2 regions of the Pseudoalteromonas sp. Z9A5 genome follow, and region 1 is predicted to be linked to the other one. Evidence: predicted binding sites of a transcription regulator. Region 1 holds the regulator's gene; the other holds the start of a gene.
What was found. Region 1 encodes FliA, which starts transcription of late flagellar genes. Its sites were predicted from a motif close to CTAAAGNTNNNNNNNNNNNNGCCGATA; they were not measured.

Region 1 (8,309 bases):
AATTTGGCACAACCCATTTAAGCGAGCCGCAAATGCCGGTGTAAATGCAGCGGGCATATGCTGAATCAATAAAATAGGATGCGCAAAGTTAGCCGGTAATTGAGTTAATATTGTTTGTAATGCAACAGGCCCTCCTGTTGAAGTTCCAATAACAACAAGTTTATACTGCTTTCCACTCGCGCGTATTGACGGTGTATTAGCTCTAGAATGAGCAACAGTTGTAGATTCTTCACGTTGAAAGCTTCTATCTGGCTGCTTTATACTTGTATTTTTAGCTAAGCTTGAGGGTGTTACAGGGGTATTGGATGTAAGCTTTGTTGGTGTAAGAGGCTTAAAAGAACGCGGGATGCGTCTACGACCAATTTCTTTAACCTTTGTTTGTAAAAGTTTTATAGCATCTTCATTGTTACGCGCAATATCTTCAAACTTTTTAGGTAAAAAATCCATTGCACCAGCGTCTAAAGCATCAAGTGTTGCTGTTGCTCCATTACGTGTTAAAGATGAAAACATCAAAATAGGCGTTGGATTACTCGCCATGATCTCTTTTACCGCACTAATACCATCAAGCACAGGCATTTCTACATCCATTGTAATCATATCAGGGCGTAGCTGAGCTGTTTTATCAACAGCCTCTCTACCATTAACGGCAAAGCCTATAACTTCAATATCGCTATCTTGCTCAAGAATTTCACTTACTCTGCGGCGAAAAAAACTTGAATCGTCAACAACTAAAACTTTAACGGCCATTTAGCTCTCTTATTTAATTTAAGTGTAGATGCACCTTACAGTGCATCTACTTTATTATCAGCCAGCGTAATGTTTTAACAGGTTAGGAACATCTAAAATCAGCGCTATACCACCATCCGAAGTAATAGTCGCACCGGCCATGCCTGGTGTACCTTGTAATAGAGCATCAAGTGGTTTTATAACCACTTCTTCTTGCCCGATCAATGAGTCAACAACAAAGCCTACTTGTTGCGTGCCTATTTGCACAATAACAACGTGTCCTTGGGCCTTACGTTGTGAGCGGTCGGCGCCTTTCACTAACCAATGCTCTAGGTAAAATAGTGGAATTGCTTTTTTACGAACAATAACAGTTAGTTGACCATTCACTACATTTGTTTTATTTAAATCAAAGTGAAAAATTTCACTAACGCCAGCCAGAGGCAATGCAAATGTTTGCTCACCAACAATAACCATTAAGGTTGGTAATATAGCCAGTGTTAGCGGTACTTTTATTTCTAAAATAGTACCAACACCTAGTTCAGATTGAATACTTACAGAGCCATTAAGTTGAATGATTTTGGTTTTAACTACATCCATACCTACACCGCGACCTGAAATATCCGAAATCTCTTCTTTAGTCGAAAAGCCAGGCGCAAAAATTAGGTTATATGCTTCAGTATCAGAAAGTCGACTTGCTTGGTCATGATCAAGTACGCCTTTGTTAATTGCTATTTTTTTCAGCTTTTCAGCATCCATACCAGCACCATCATCTTGAATGGTAAGTAAAATATGGTCGCCTTGTTGAGAAGCGGATAAGGTAACAGTACCTGTTCTTGGTTTTCCTGCGGCTTCGCGTAAATCAGGCATTTCAATACCATGATCAACTGAATTTCGCACTAAATGCACTAGCGGATCGGCAAGAGCTTCAACTAAGTTTTTATCTAAGTCGGTTTCTTCACCGATTAGTAATAAATTAATGTCTTTATTTAAAGTTCTCGCTAAATCTCGAACAACGCGAGGAAAACGACCAAATACTTTTTTGATAGGCTGCATGCGTGTTTTCATAACCGCACCTTGCAAATCAGCTGTAACAACATCTAAGTTAGATATTGCTTTACCCATTGCTTCACTATCTGAATTAGTCGCTAAGCTAACCAAACGATTACGTACCAATACCAACTCACCTACCATGTTCATAATTTGATCAAGGCGCTTAGTATCAACACGTACTGTAGTTTCTGCTGCCGGTGGTGTTGCTTTTTTAACAGCAGGTGTGCTCGGCGCTTTAACAACCGGTTTACCTACTGGTTTTATTGCTGCTTTTACAACTGGTGCTTTTGCCGGTTCAGCTTTTTTATTTTGTACTACTGGAGCGACTTTCGCAGATGCTGGTTTTTTAGGTGCAGCCGAAACGTTTTCAATCGATTTAGGTGCACTTCCTTTGCCATGAAGTTCATCAAGCAAAGCTTCAAATTCATCATCACTAATTTCATCATTTGAAGAGTCTATAGCATTAGTAGCTGAGGATGATTTTTGTTCTGTACCTTTATTAGTTGGGCTCGTATTTTGAGTCGCTATTGAGTCATTTTTTATTTCGACAGCACCAAAACTACCCACGCCATGTAACTCATCTAATAAGTTATCAAACTCATCATCTGTAATATCACCACTCAAATCATTGCTACTTATTGACCCTTGAATGGTAGGGCTTTTGCCTTTTCCATGTAATTCGTCAAGTAAGTTTTCAAATTCATCTTCCGTTATTTCATCAATTTGAGTATCAGAAGTAGATGCAGTTGACCCTGTAGGAGGGTTAAATAACTCATCAAAAGCAAATGGGTCTTCGTCATCTAATTCTGGGGCTTCAACTATTTCATTTTGAGGTTGCTCAATATCAACCTCTGAAGATGAACCGGTGAGTTCTTCCTCTGTTGGTGGTAAGCCTAATTTATGTAAAACTTGAAGTAATTGAGGATCTGCGGGTTCTGGCTTATCGCGATTTTGAATCGTTGCGAACATTTCATTAATGGTGTCGAGTGCTTGTAAAATAACATCCATTAATTCAGAGTTTACTGTGCGTACACCCTGTCTGAGTAAATCGAATACATTTTCTGCGCCATGACAAGCATCAACCAACTCCGTCATTGCTAAGAATCCTGCACCACCTTTTACGGTATGAAAGCCTCTGAATATAGCATTCAATAACTCTGTATCTTCTGGATTGTTCTCCAGTTCAACTAACTGTTCAGATAAAAGCTCAAGGATTTCTCCTGCCTCTACAAGAAAGTCTTGTAAAATATCTTCATCGACTTCAAACATGCAGTTACTCTCCTCTTAGAAGCCCAAACTTGATAAAAGATCATCGACTTCATCTTGATCAGATACAACATCATTACGCGATTCTTTATCAATAATAGGGCCTTCTGGTCCTGCTAATGTTTGTGCGCTAACCGGGTCTTCTGTTTTTTGTTGTTCTATTGTGTCAGCAGTATTCACATCTTGCGCAGCAAAAGCTGTTAACAGATGGAGTAAGCTTTCTTCAACTTCTCTTACAAGCTCCATAACTCGACGAATAACTTGCCCTGTCAAATCTTGGTAATCTTGAGCCATGAGTATATTGGTCATTAAGCTTTGTAATTCATCAGTTTTATGATGAGAGTTATTCATAAACTTATCGATGCTGTGGCATAGTGTTTTAAATTCGCCAAGATCAATTTCGCGGCTCATTAAGCGATCCCATGTCGGTTTAATATGGGCCACTTCATTAGCTAACTCCTGAGCTATTGGTAACCCAGCTTCAACCGCATCCATTGTTTTATTAGCAGCGTTTTCTGTCATTTCTATAACATAATTAAGCCGCTTTTGAGCATCTGGAATAGCATCAGTTGTTATGTTGGTTAAACGCGTATCAAGCTCAAAACTTTTTAAAGCTTCGTGTAATTGACGAGTTAATTTTCCAACTTCAGCAAATATTTCTGACTGCTCTTTAGACGCGGTGTCTAAAATTAATTCATCGGCTTTATCTTGCTCACCATTTTCTAAAAAAACAACGAGCTGGCGAGCTTGTTCTAACGTTATTCGAGGCGCAGCAAGTGCTGACATAAGCCTCTCCCCTTCATTAACCTAAGCGTTCAAACACTTTTTCTAATTTTGTTTTCAATGTTCCAGCCGTAAATGGTTTAACAATATAACCATTAACACCAGCTTGAGCTGCAGCTATTATCTGTTCTTTCTTAGCTTCTGCAGTCACCATTAAAACAGGTAGGTGCTTTAGTTTATCATCAGCTCTAATCGCCCTTAAAAGGTCAATACCCTGCATTCCAGGCATATTCCAATCTGTAACTACAAAGTCAAATGATTGATTTTGTAGCATAGGTAAAGCAGTTGAGCCATCATCTGCTTCTTGAACATTAGTAAAGCCTAAGTCACGCAATAAATTTTTAATAATACGTCTCATTGTCGAAAAATCATCAACAACAAGAATTTTCATGTTTTTATCCAAAACATCCTCCGGTGAGGTCTTAACCTTGTTTACTTACTACTAGTTTATCCAGTCATTGATTTTTGCTTTGAGCTTAATCATCGCCTGACCATGTATCTGACTTACACGCGATTCACTTACATCGAGTATATGTCCAATCTCTTTTAAATTCATTTCATCGTTATAGTACAAAGAGAGTACCATCGCATCTCGCTCAGGCAATGACTTTATTGCACTTAACAATGATTCATTAAAGCGTTCATTTTTAACATTATTAAAGGGTTTGTCTAGCGTTAAATCTTGACCTGCTGGAGTGATAACATCGTCATCTATTCCCAAGTCTTCAATGCCTAAAATTTTACTTGAATTTACATCATTTAAAATATGATGGTACTCATTTAGCGAAATTTCAAGTTTTTCAGCAACTTCTGTATCTGTTGGCTCACGATTTAACGCTTTTTCTAATGTAGTAATAGTCTCGGCTACAAGGCGGCTTTTACGGTGTACTGAGCGAGGAGCCCAGTCACCGCGTCGCATTTCATCAAGCATTGCTCCACGAATACGAATACCTGCAAATGTTTCAAAGCTTGCACCTTTAGTAGCGTCAAAGTTTTTTGATGCCTCTATTAGACCAATCATGCCTGATTGAATTAAATCATCGAGCTGAACACTAGGAGGCAAGCGAGCAATTAAGTGACACGCCACTTTTTTGACAAGTGATGCATGCTTTTCAACAATCACATTTAAATTTTGTGTTGACTGATATCCCATAGCTCTATTTACCGATATTGTCATAATTAGCCGTTAACCAGCTTCTCAATAAAAAACTCTAAATGCCCAGAAGGTTGATTAGGTATAGGCCATTTTACAGCTTTCGTCGCGAGTGCTTTAAAAGCTAATGCCGCAGGTGAATTTGGAAATAATTCTACAATGACTTTTTGACGACGCGTTGCTTTACGCATATTTTCGTCATAAGGAACAATAGCCACCAGCTCCATAGACACATCTAAAAAGCGATCGGTTACTTTGGAAAGTTTTGCGAAGAGTTCGTGACCTTCGCGCATGCTGCGAACCATATTCGCAACAATCTTAAATTTATATACACCATGCTCACGACTTAAAACTTTAATAAGTGCGTATGCATCAGTGATCGATGTTGGTTCATCACAAACGACAACCATTACATCTTGTGCTGCACGTGAAAAGCTTAGCACCATATCTGAAATGCCGGCGGCAGTGTCTACAATTAATATATCAAATTCGGTATTTAATTCGCTAAAAGCACGAATAAGGCCAGCATGCTCTGATGGTGATAACTCAACCATACTTTGAGAGCCTGATGTTGCTGGTACTATTTTAATTCCGCCTGGACCTTCAACTAAAATCTCATCGAGTTCACATTCGCCAGATAATACGTGCGATAAATTACGTTCAACACGCAGTCCAAGCATCACATCACAGTTTGCTAAACCTAAGTCGGCATCAAGTACTAATACTCGATTTCCTTGCTGACCAAGTGCTATTGCGGTGTTAAGGGAAACATTTGTTTTACCTACACCACCTTTACCACCGGTCACAGCGATAACTTTTACGCCGTTGTTATTGTTTTGACTCATTTTGCGCAGGCCGCTTGCTTGATCTAATACTGTGTTAATCATACATCCCTACTGTGCTCGACGCCACTGATTGGTGTCTTGAATGTTGTGCTTTTATTCTTTTTAAATACAATTGCTCAGCTTTTTTTACTAGTTTTTCGGCATTTGCAACACGAATGTCTTCAGGAACTCGTTGACCATTAGTAAGATACCCTATTGGGAGGCGGTTTTGAATCGCAATACTAATAATCTCACCTAAACTTAAAGATTCGTCTAATTTAGTAAAAATACAACCACTTAACTGTACTTTTTTAAAATGCCTTACTGTTTCTTGCAATACGTTTATTTGTGCTGTTGCACTTAGTACAAGATAGCTACGAATATCAACACGCTGATTACGCATTAGCGTATTTAACTGCTCTGTTAAACGCAAGTCTCGTTGGCTCATACCTGCAGTATCTATTAATACTAGACGCTTATCTCGTAAATGATATAAAACTTCAGCTAATTCATTAGCATCTTTAACCTGCTTTACACCACAACCAATGATTCGACCATAAGTTGCAAGCTGTTCATATGCACCAATTCTGTATGTATCGGTGGTAATTAACGCAACTTTATCGGCACCGTATTTTTGTGCTCCTAAGGCTGCTAATTTAGCTACAGTTGTTGTTTTACCAACTCCTGTTGGTCCTACTAATGCGTAAACACCGCCTTGGCGTAGTATTTCATTATTGGTTGTTTGCATTTGGTCTTCGACCATAGTCAATAAAGCTTTCCAGCCTTGCTGACGAGAAACATCATCAGGAACAAAGCATGCCATTTGCTCTGCAACTTCTTTATCTATTCCCATACCAACTAAGCGGTCAATCATACATGCACGAGTTGGGTCGCGGCGTGCCATATCTTGCTGCATTAATCCTGATACTTGGTGTTCTAATAATTGACGTATTGCATTCATCTCTTCACGCATTGACGTTATTTCTTCACTTTCATTATTTTTAACTGTTTGGCGTGTAGTAACAGGGCTCTCTAAATCATCAAAATCACGGTCTAAATCGTCAAAACCTAAACTATCGGCTTGAGTATGTGGTCTTGCTGGTGCAGAGTTTTCACGTGCAAACATATTACTTGTAGGGCGTTGTTTTACTGCAGGCTCTTGATAATTTTCGGTAGTATCGATTCCTGACTGTGAAAACATAGATGCAAGTTCAGGAGAGCGAGGGCGTGGTGATTGACGCTCTAATAAGGCTTCTAGGCTATCAGCAACTTTTGCTTGTTGTACAGGCTTTGAACGTTGAGGTTCTGGTTTCACAAAGTTATGCATACTTTGTGATTGCGCCATACGGTTAGCACGCTCTGGCGGTGCATTTTGTGGTTGGGCTACTGCTTTAGGGGCTGCTTTTTCATAGTCAACAGCTGCAACAATCTCAACACCGTTGGCAAGCTTTTTGTTTGACATAATAACCGCATCAACACCTAACTCATCTTTAACTTCTTTAAGTGCAGTGCGCATATCTTTAGCAAAAAAACGTTTAATTTTCATTATTTAACCCCTGTTGAAATCTTATTGTTGGCCTACCGAGCTAACAATCTTAATCTGTCTTTCGTCTGGTACCTCTTGGTAAGACATCACTCGCAATCCTGGAATGGTGTACTTAACAAAACGAGATAACACAGTGCGTAACATTCCTGATGTCAGCAATATCGAAGGTTCACCAGCCATTTCTTGATTTTGATGCGCTTCACTTAATGATATTTGAAGTCGCTCTGCAAGACCTGGCTCTATTCCGGCACCTTCGTCACCTGCATTCTGTAATGACTGATGCAACATCTGTTCCAACTCAGGTGCCAAGGTTATGACAGGGATTTCTGAAGACATACCAACAGCATCTTGAACAATTAATCTGCGCAATGAAATACGTACCGCAGCCGTTAATACATCAGGGTCTTGGCTTCGAGGACCGTACTCTACAAGGGTTTGTACTATTGAGCGCATGTCGCGTATTGCAACACCTTCGTTTAATAGATTCTGTAATACTTTTACAATTGCAGTTAAAGGAAGCACATCTGGCACTAGCCCTTCCACTAAACGAGGATGGCTTTTAGCTAGCATATCAAGTAAGTTTTGAACTTCTTCATGACCAAGTAATAAGGCAGCACTGTTCGTTAATAATTGACTAATATGCGTAGCAACAACGGTCGCTGAATCAACTACGGTATACCCTAAAGATTGCGCCTCATCTTTTTGATCTGGCTTAATCCACACTGCATCTAGTCCAAATGCCGGGTCTTTTGTTTCCACCCCTTTTATAGGACCAAAAACTTGCCCCGGGTTAATAGCCAGCTCATCACCGTGTTTTAGCTCCCCTTCACCAGTTGAAACACCCATTAGTGTTATTCTGTATGCATTAGGGTCTAACTCTAAATTATCGCGAATATGAACCGGCGGTACTAAAAAGCCTAATTCTTGAGAAAGCTTTTTACGAACGCCTTTAATACGGTTT
Region 2 (8,309 bases), on a different contig from region 1:
CGATAGCATGAATACGCCATCAGCTAAAGATGAAGCTAAAAGACGTACAACGTACATGCACGAATTTTTAGAACAATTAAAGTCAGAAATTGGTGAGTAATGTGAATAATACAAACACACCTACATTATCTGGTATCGATCATTGTCATTTAAATGTTGATAACTTAGCTAATGCCGTTAAGTGGTATGAACATGTTTTAGGTTTTAGCGTAGTAACCGAGCTTGCCTTTTGGAATGAGAGTGGGCAAGGACCTTTAACTCTTGAAGATGCTAGTTTAACAACTCGTTTAGCACTTTTTGAAGGAGAGGGATGCAGTAAAGGGATTGCATTTTTGGCAACTGGCGAGCAGTTTATACAGTGGCTTTCACATTTTGAGTGTTTAAATATAAAAGCAATTTTAGCAGATCATGGTGTAACATTTTCTATGTACTTTAAAGATGAAAGCGGCAATAGCCATGAGATTACTTCTCACGACTACACTTATATTAAATCTTATTTTCCAAAAGTTAGCTTAGGGTCTCATTCAGCTAAGAAAGATTAACTTCCTTGATTTGCATTCTTTATAGCAAGAATATCGTCTAACTTACTGATAAATAGTTCCATTAGAGCAGAGTCGAAATGAATTCCGGCTTGTTTTTGCATATGTGAAACTGTTTCTTCAACACTCCAAGCTTCTTTGTAAGGGCGTTTAGATGTAAGTGCATCGAATACGTCTGCTATAGCAACGATTCGACCTTCTATTGATATTTCTTCAGCTTTTAGCCCATTAGGGTAGCCGGTACCATCCCACTTTTCATGATGTTCAATTGCCAGCTTATGAGCAAGTTGCAATAAAGGAGATGATGAATTAGCTAAAATTTGCGCACCTATAACAGCATGCTTTTTCATATGATCAAATTCTTCGCTTGTTAGTCGTCCAGGCTTTAATAAAATAGCATCTGGAATACCTATTTTACCAACATCGTGCATAGGGGCGGCTTGGCGTAATAATTCAGCCTGATGCTCTGGCATACCTAATGCTAATGCAAGTACTTTGCAATATTGGCTCATTCGAACAATATGCTCACCCGTATCGGTATCTTTATACTCTGCAGCGCGCCCTAATCGCTGTACTAAATCTACATGGGCTTGTTTTAGTTGTTCAGCTTGCACAAGTGAAAGATGTGTTTTAACCCTTGCTCTTACAATTGCAGGACTAATAGGCTTAGTAATATAATCTACAGCACCAAGCTCAAAACCTTTAAATTCATCACTTTCATCACCTAAGGCGGTTACAAAAACAACTGGAATATGAGATGTTTTTGGATTGCTTTTTACTAATTGACATACTTCAAAGCCATTCATATCTGGCATCATAATATCGAGTAAAATGAGCTGTGGCAGATCTTTTTCTAGCAAAGCAAGGGCTGCATCTCCTGATTTAGCAAAAGACATTCGATATTGATTACCTAACACTTCTCGCATTACTTTTAGATTTGCTGGCTCATCGTCAACAATTAATATACGTGGCCTATCGGAAGAAAAATCCATTAATTAATACTCATTCATGTGTTAATTTTTCAAGTAAAGTTTCTAATTTCACTTCTGCGGCATCGAAATCGAACTCATCAAATGCGTCTGCTATATCAGCTATATTTTCTTTAAATTGTGATGCAGGGTTACGTTGTAATTGAGTAAGTAGATCATCATTAAGTTCAGCATTTTTGGCATCTTGGTAAAGTTGCTCACAAAGTGCTTTTATTTCAGTTATTGATAATGTATCGGTCTCTTCAACTGTATTATCTGGTTTTTTACACACACTACTTGCTAGTAACTTAGTTATGACGGCAAGCTCATTTTTTATTGCCGATAAAATACCATCAATATTAGCATCGGTTGCTTGTTCTAAACTGGCTAATAGCTTCATTAAAGTACTAAGACCTAGATTTCCAGCAACACCTTTCAGGGTATGAATTAAACTATCAATATCTTTTATATCAGATAACGGTTCGTTTAATAGAGTTTCAAATCGTTTGTCTGTGTCATTAGTAAATTTAGTGATTTCAGTTAATTGTTTGCACCTAGAGCCCCATAAAGCTAAGCCTTTTTCAAAATCAATGTGTTGGGCACTAGGGTCTGTTTGCGATATTACAATTTCTTTTGCTAAACCCAGGCCTAAAACTTGAGCAATTTCTTGGTTTAGTTGATTTATATCGACTGGTTTGTTTGCAAAACCGTTCATACCTGCTTTTTTTGCAGTCAGTTTATCTTGCTGTAACACACTCGCTGTTAAGGCGATAATAGGTGTGTATTTTAATTGCCTTTGTTTTTCAATTTTGCGTATTTTAATTGTTGCCTCAATACCGTCGCATTCAGGCATATGTATATCCATTAAAATAACATCAAAATCTTGTTTCTCAAAAATATCAATGGCTTCAAGCCCATTACTCGCTTTAGTTACTATGTGTTGATCGCGAGAAAGTAACAACGAAAGAAGCTCTGTATTTTGTTCTATATCATCAACAACTAACACTCTAAGCGCTGGTAGCTGAGTATGTAGACCGTCAAAATAATCTATTTTAGTTTCGTCACCTACCTCTAGTGGCAATGAAAAGTAAAAGCAAGTGCCTTTGCCTATGTTACTCACTAGATTAATTGTACCGCCCATAAGTTCAACAAGTTGCTTACTTATCGTTGTACCAAGCCCAGTGCCTCCAAATCGACGTGTAGTTGTGCCATCTGCTTGTTCAAAAGGCTGAAAAACAGCTTTTACACGATCCTTAGCAATACCAATACCCGTATCTTGAACTTCAAAAAACAGGTGCTCGTTTTGTGTTGTACTTACGGTGACAGTTACAGAGCCTTGTTCGGTAAATTTTATAGCATTACCTATAAGATTAGTAAGCACCTGTCTTACTCGATCAGGGTCACCATAGTAGGCTGTATGTACAGATGCTTTAATATCGAGAGTTAGGTTAAGATCTTTCTTTTTAGCTTCAAGCCAAAAGGTAGAAATAATACTATCTATTACAGGTTTTAAACTAAAGTGAATTGGTTCTATAGTCAGTTTGCCGCGCTCTAATTTTGCTGAATCAAGAATTTCATTAAGTAGACGTAACAAAGAACGTGCGGCATTATTAACGGTAATAAGATGTTTTTGTTGTTCTTGATCTAGTGGGGTATCCATTAACAAGTCACTAAAACCAATAATTGAATTCATAGGCGTACGTATTTCGTGGCTCATATTAGCCATAAAAGATTGCTTTGCAAACGCGGCTTCTTCTGCTTGGAGTTTAGCTTTTTCTAATTTTGCTTCGTATTCTTTTCGTTCAGTAATATCGACTAGTACGCCGTCAATCCATTGCGGTGTCGCTTTATCTGAAAAATCAAAACTACCTTTATCTAAAAGCCATAAAATTTTGCCATTTCTATGCCTAATTCTATATTCAATAGAATATTGTCTTTTTTCTTCAATGGCTAATGTAATAGCATCTAGGATAGGTTGTTGGTCAACTTTTAAAACAAGATCGTTAAACTCGATGCAATGCTCAGTAAATTCCTCTGATTTATAGCCCGTTAATTCTAATATTCTGGGGCTTATAAATAACATAGTCCAATTAATATCAAATTTACATCGAAACACGACACCTGGCATATTGTCTATTAAAGAGCGATATTTTTGTTCTTTTTCAATAATGTTTCGTTGTAGTTTTCGCTGTTCACTTAAATCAGTTATAAAACCAACATATAACGGGTTTTGCCCTGGTTGGTTTACCTCTCCTACACCCAAGCGAATAGGGAATAAGTGACCCTTTTTATGTTTTGCTAATATTTCACGGTTAACACCAATGACCTTGCCTAAGTCAACATTTTTAGCATTTGAAAGATAGCTATCGTGATGTGCTGCGATGGTATCGTCCATTAACATTTTTATGTTCTTGCTTTGTACTTCACTTTCACGCCAACCAAAAATTTTACTCGCTGATTCGTTAAAGCTCAAAATCACGCCTTTATGATCTATTGTCACAATGCCATCAATAGCGGTGCCTAAAATAGCATTTAAACGAGACTCATCAGCCGACTTTTCTTCCAGCAACATTTTATATCTTACCATGCCGTTAAGAACGGCAACTACACTTGTTATTGCGACCGTTGCTGTGGCAACCGCGATAGCGACAAAAGTAAGACCTGCTGTAGCATTAACATCGTCGTATAGCAGTGGAGAGGTTGCAACAAAACGCGTTGCTGCCATTCCCATATAGTGCATGCCTGCGACGGCTGAACCTAGAATAAGAGCGCTAATTGAGCGGTTTTGGAGAGAGGTTAAATTTGGGAGTATTTTTTCAAGGTTGAAACGACAATATAAAGCAATGAAAGACAGTGCCACTGCAACAATAATTGAAAGCCCAAACATTAAAGGATCGTAACGCAATAATGGGGAGAGCTCCATTGCAGCCATGCCACTGTAATGCATGGTACCTATACCTGAGCCGAGTAATACTGAGCAGATAGCTAATACTTTAAAATTACCATTACTGTTTACCAGCATTGATACAGCATATTGGCAGGCCAAAAATGCGGGAATAAAAGATAACAATGTAATAGTTGGATCATACTTGATATTAGTGCACAACGAAAAAGCCAGCATACCAATAAAATGCATACTCCAAATACCGGCTGAAAAGACAGTTGCTGCCGTTATATTAGCGATACGTTGATAACTTGGAAATTTAGTCTCTTTTGCTAAATCAATGAGCTTAGTTGTAAAAAATGCAGCAAATATTGCAATTAAAACAGACATCGATACCAAAACAGGATCGTAAACCCCATTCACAATTAAGCTTGGATCTTGGTCTTTAATGAAAAATGCGGATAACATAGCGGCTCAAAATATAGTCTTTATATTTTTATTTTAATGTAATTTCTTAATAAATAAACTGTTAATTCCAAGAATGCCTTAAAACAACAACTTTATAACTAATAATTATCTTTTATTACTCAAATATCGCTTTAACTTTTATATTTAGATCGGGACTGTATGCTTTTTGAACTATAAAAAACAACTTTAAATTATTAATGCGATTTCGTTAGTTATAAAACTACAAGTAAAGAAGGTTACAATGCTAATTATTAAATAAGAGGCAATTTTATTATGTAAATATAAGTATTAAATATACGCAGTAGATACGATATTATTGCATCAGCATATAAAATTTATTTATGAGAAGTTATTGTGTTTGAGTACCAGCTAAAAAAAAGTGCCCGACGAAAAACAGTTGCAATTAAAGTACACAATCAAAAAGTGACGGTATATGCTCCTAGTTATGTGGCAAAAAATCAAATTGATAGCTGGTTACATGAAAAAAAGTCGTGGGTAGATGCCCAGTTACGAAAGCAGCTTAATGCAACTGACACCAAACAATACCCCTTTGAAAAAGAACAAATACGTCTTTTTTCAGACGTAGTTAATTTACGGTTTGAGCAAGGTCCTGACTCTGCAGTAAAACCTTATTTAGATGATGGATTATTAATTACGGTATCTTCTCGTGTTAAGTATCAGCAACAAAAGCATCAAAAGTTATTGGAAGCATATTTAAAAGAGAAGTTAACTGCCTATATAGAAATGCAATTAGCTTATTACTGCACTCAAATGAAAGAGATATTACCTGAGAATTTAAATATTGGAGTTTATAAGCGAAAGTGGGGAAGTTGTAATAGTAAACGTGAGCTAACGTTTAATTTGCATCTTGTTTGTGCGCCTCATCACATTATAGATTATGTAATAGTTCATGAATTAGCACATTTGCGTTATTTAAATCACAGTAAGGCATTTTGGCAACGGGTTGAAACGTTTTATCCTGAATATAAAGCAGCATCACAATGGTTAAAAATACATGGAAGTAGTTTGCAATGGGTATTTTAAGTCGTTTGTATAAAACAGATGAATTACTAGATAAGAAGTAGAAAAGTGGTGGAGGGAGCTGGATTCGAACCAGCGAAGGCTGAGCCGTCAGATTTACAGTCTGATCCCTTTGGCCGCTCGGGAACCCCTCCACACTAATTTTATTGCATTTGGCCCCACTTAACTTAGCGGTAAGAAAAGTGGTGGAGGGAGCTGGATTCGAACCAGCGAAGGCTGAGCCGTCAGATTTACAGTCTGATCCCTTTGGCCGCTCGGGAACCCCTCCAATGCAACGGCGCTGATAATAGCAAAACTTGTATTTAAGTAAAGAAAAAAGCTAAAGAAAAATGAAATAAAGCCGATAAATATCTATAACCTATAACAATCGGCTAAAGTCTATGCAAATCGATGATTTGTTAATCACAGAAGGGCAGTTGAGCACACGGCTCAATAAAAGTGTCCACGAACATCGCAGAGGAGAGTTTTCTCTTTTACTTGCAATGCTTTCTCATGATGCTCTGGATTTTAGTCAGTTTCATTTACCAAAAACAGAAATTGAAAATTTAATTGTTGAAGAAGATATACTGCGTAAACAAATTGGAGCAGCTCCTAAGCAACTTTTAGCCCCAGATAAATTTGATATGTTAATAGGGCAATATAATGCATCCTTATTAGTAAAGAATGGGGAGCGTTCAGGCATGAGCGATATTAAATTGAACCATTGTTTAAATCCAGAGCCTCTTTCGATAAGGGATGACGCTACATATATCCCGCTTAATGTGATTGATAATTGTGAACTTGCAGTACGTAGGCGTTTAAAAAGCACTGAAACTCAACTCTCTAATCCACAAATGGATGCCGCTGCTTTTTATGATAATCTTAATAACGAGAATCTACACCAGCCTTTGCATCTTGCTAGCGCTTAAATGATCAAGCCTATAAAAGGCTTTAAGTTCAAGTTAGACAATTTATATGCGAATGCAGACAACCTTAATTTTTTTAAAAACTGATTTAGTGTAAAAAAAGCATCCAAAAATTTATTGCAATTGCTATAATGAGTACAAATGGTATGACATTAAATGCCGTTATCATTAAATCAAGGTAATTAGGAACGTAATGAAGAAAACATTCACGCTGAATCATGAGAAAATCAAATACCCTCGTATGGTTGATGCTGCAAAGCACGAAGTGAAAAAATATTTGAAAAGAGAGCGTAATAAAACGCTGCCTGAAGATGCTGACTATTGGGCATTCGATTGTAAGTTTGGTAATACAGTTGAAGATGCACAAGTTGTGCACGTTGCTGAGTTAAGCAATCAAATTGGCGAAATTGAAAAGCAAGGTTTAACTTCTTTTTATGTAGAAATTTTAGCGCGACCTGCACAGCGTCAGCAATTAGATCTTGATGACGATGAGTAATACTTAGTTTTAAGTATGTATTAATTCAGAAATGGGCCTTAATTTAAAGGCCCATTTTTTATTGACTAACATTTAAAATGTGCAAAGTTTTAAAGTTAGGTAATTGTTCAAATTGAGGTGAATCTAATTGCATTAATGAATATGCAAGTTACTAGGCTAAATGAAAACGAATATTTAAAACTAAAGCATTCCTAAAAACTTTTTTGTGCGTATATTTAGTATTTATAAGCAGATCCCTCTGTTATTTATAAACTATAAAAACACCACAAAAAGCTATCTACTCACAAGCTAAATAAGCAATTGTAAATTTAATCTCTTAAAATAAACACTTTTTGTTTTATACGAGTTAATGCGAATCTTATTTAACCAATAAACAAACCTGAGAACATACTGGTGGCTGATATTTAGTTATATACCAAGAATGCCTACGCTGACTTCGTATGTAAGGTGCCTGCGGATAACATCTACTTTTCATTAGAGTTAATAGATCATATTCGTTTATTTGGTTAGCTTACTATTTACCTGAATTCTGGATAGATGAATCTATCTCAAACAGCTATTTTCTATGCTAACAGCGTTAAATTCACTTGCCATCCAGCTATTGGTGCGCAAATTCTCCTTATTATCATTAAAAATTTTTGACTAGAGTAGAATAAATTAAAATATCATTATGATTCAATGCTTTAGTGGCTTTGTTAACTGGGTTCAGGTTATTTAGCTATCGAATTATTAATATTACAGGTTATGTTATTGATTTTTAATGCTTAACTTGTTTTCGTTTAATAGTGTTGTACTAACTAGAAAAAAGTGAAAAGAGTATTACTTACATTTGCATATCTCTAATCAGTATTATAATGTGCGATGAGCGATTAAATAGTTGTTGTACTTATGCCATTAAATTATACAGATAGTGAATTAAAGTTAAGTTTGAAGAGCTCAAGCGTACTTATTGTTGATGATCAATTGTTAAGTGTAATTGTATTAAAAAGAATACTAGCAGAGCACTTT

Region 2: the regulator FliA is predicted to act here: its motif matches at 6,220-6,246, upstream of GQR56_RS12095 (VC2046/SO_2500 family protein).

The regions. Positions count from the first base shown of each region.
Region 1 covers NZ_WTLC01000002.1:46,626-54,934, reverse strand. The annotation lists gene GQR56_RS01785 (chemotaxis response regulator protein-glutamate methylesterase) at 1-747, opposite strand, end outside; gene GQR56_RS01780 (chemotaxis protein CheA) at 805-3,045, opposite strand; gene GQR56_RS01775 (protein phosphatase CheZ) at 3,061-3,828, opposite strand; gene cheY (chemotaxis response regulator CheY) at 3,845-4,228, opposite strand; gene GQR56_RS01765 (RNA polymerase sigma factor FliA) at 4,268-4,978, opposite strand; gene GQR56_RS01760 (MinD/ParA family protein) at 5,005-5,865, opposite strand; gene flhF (flagellar biosynthesis protein FlhF) at 5,858-7,348, opposite strand; gene flhA (flagellar biosynthesis protein FlhA) at 7,370-8,309, opposite strand, start outside.
Region 2 covers NZ_WTLC01000021.1:25,888-34,196, reverse strand. The annotation lists gene GQR56_RS12130 (HD domain-containing protein) at 1-100, shown strand, start outside; gene GQR56_RS12125 (VOC family protein) at 102-542, shown strand; gene GQR56_RS12120 (two-component system response regulator) at 539-1,531, opposite strand; gene GQR56_RS12115 (MHYT domain-containing protein) at 1,542-4,859, opposite strand; gene GQR56_RS12110 (SprT family zinc-dependent metalloprotease) at 5,214-5,903, shown strand; tRNA gene GQR56_RS12105 (tRNA-Tyr) at 5,950-6,034, opposite strand; tRNA gene GQR56_RS12100 (tRNA-Tyr) at 6,084-6,168, opposite strand; gene GQR56_RS12095 (VC2046/SO_2500 family protein) at 6,281-6,808, shown strand; gene GQR56_RS12090 (DUF6172 family protein) at 6,999-7,301, shown strand; gene GQR56_RS12085 (diguanylate cyclase) at 8,190-8,309, shown strand, end outside.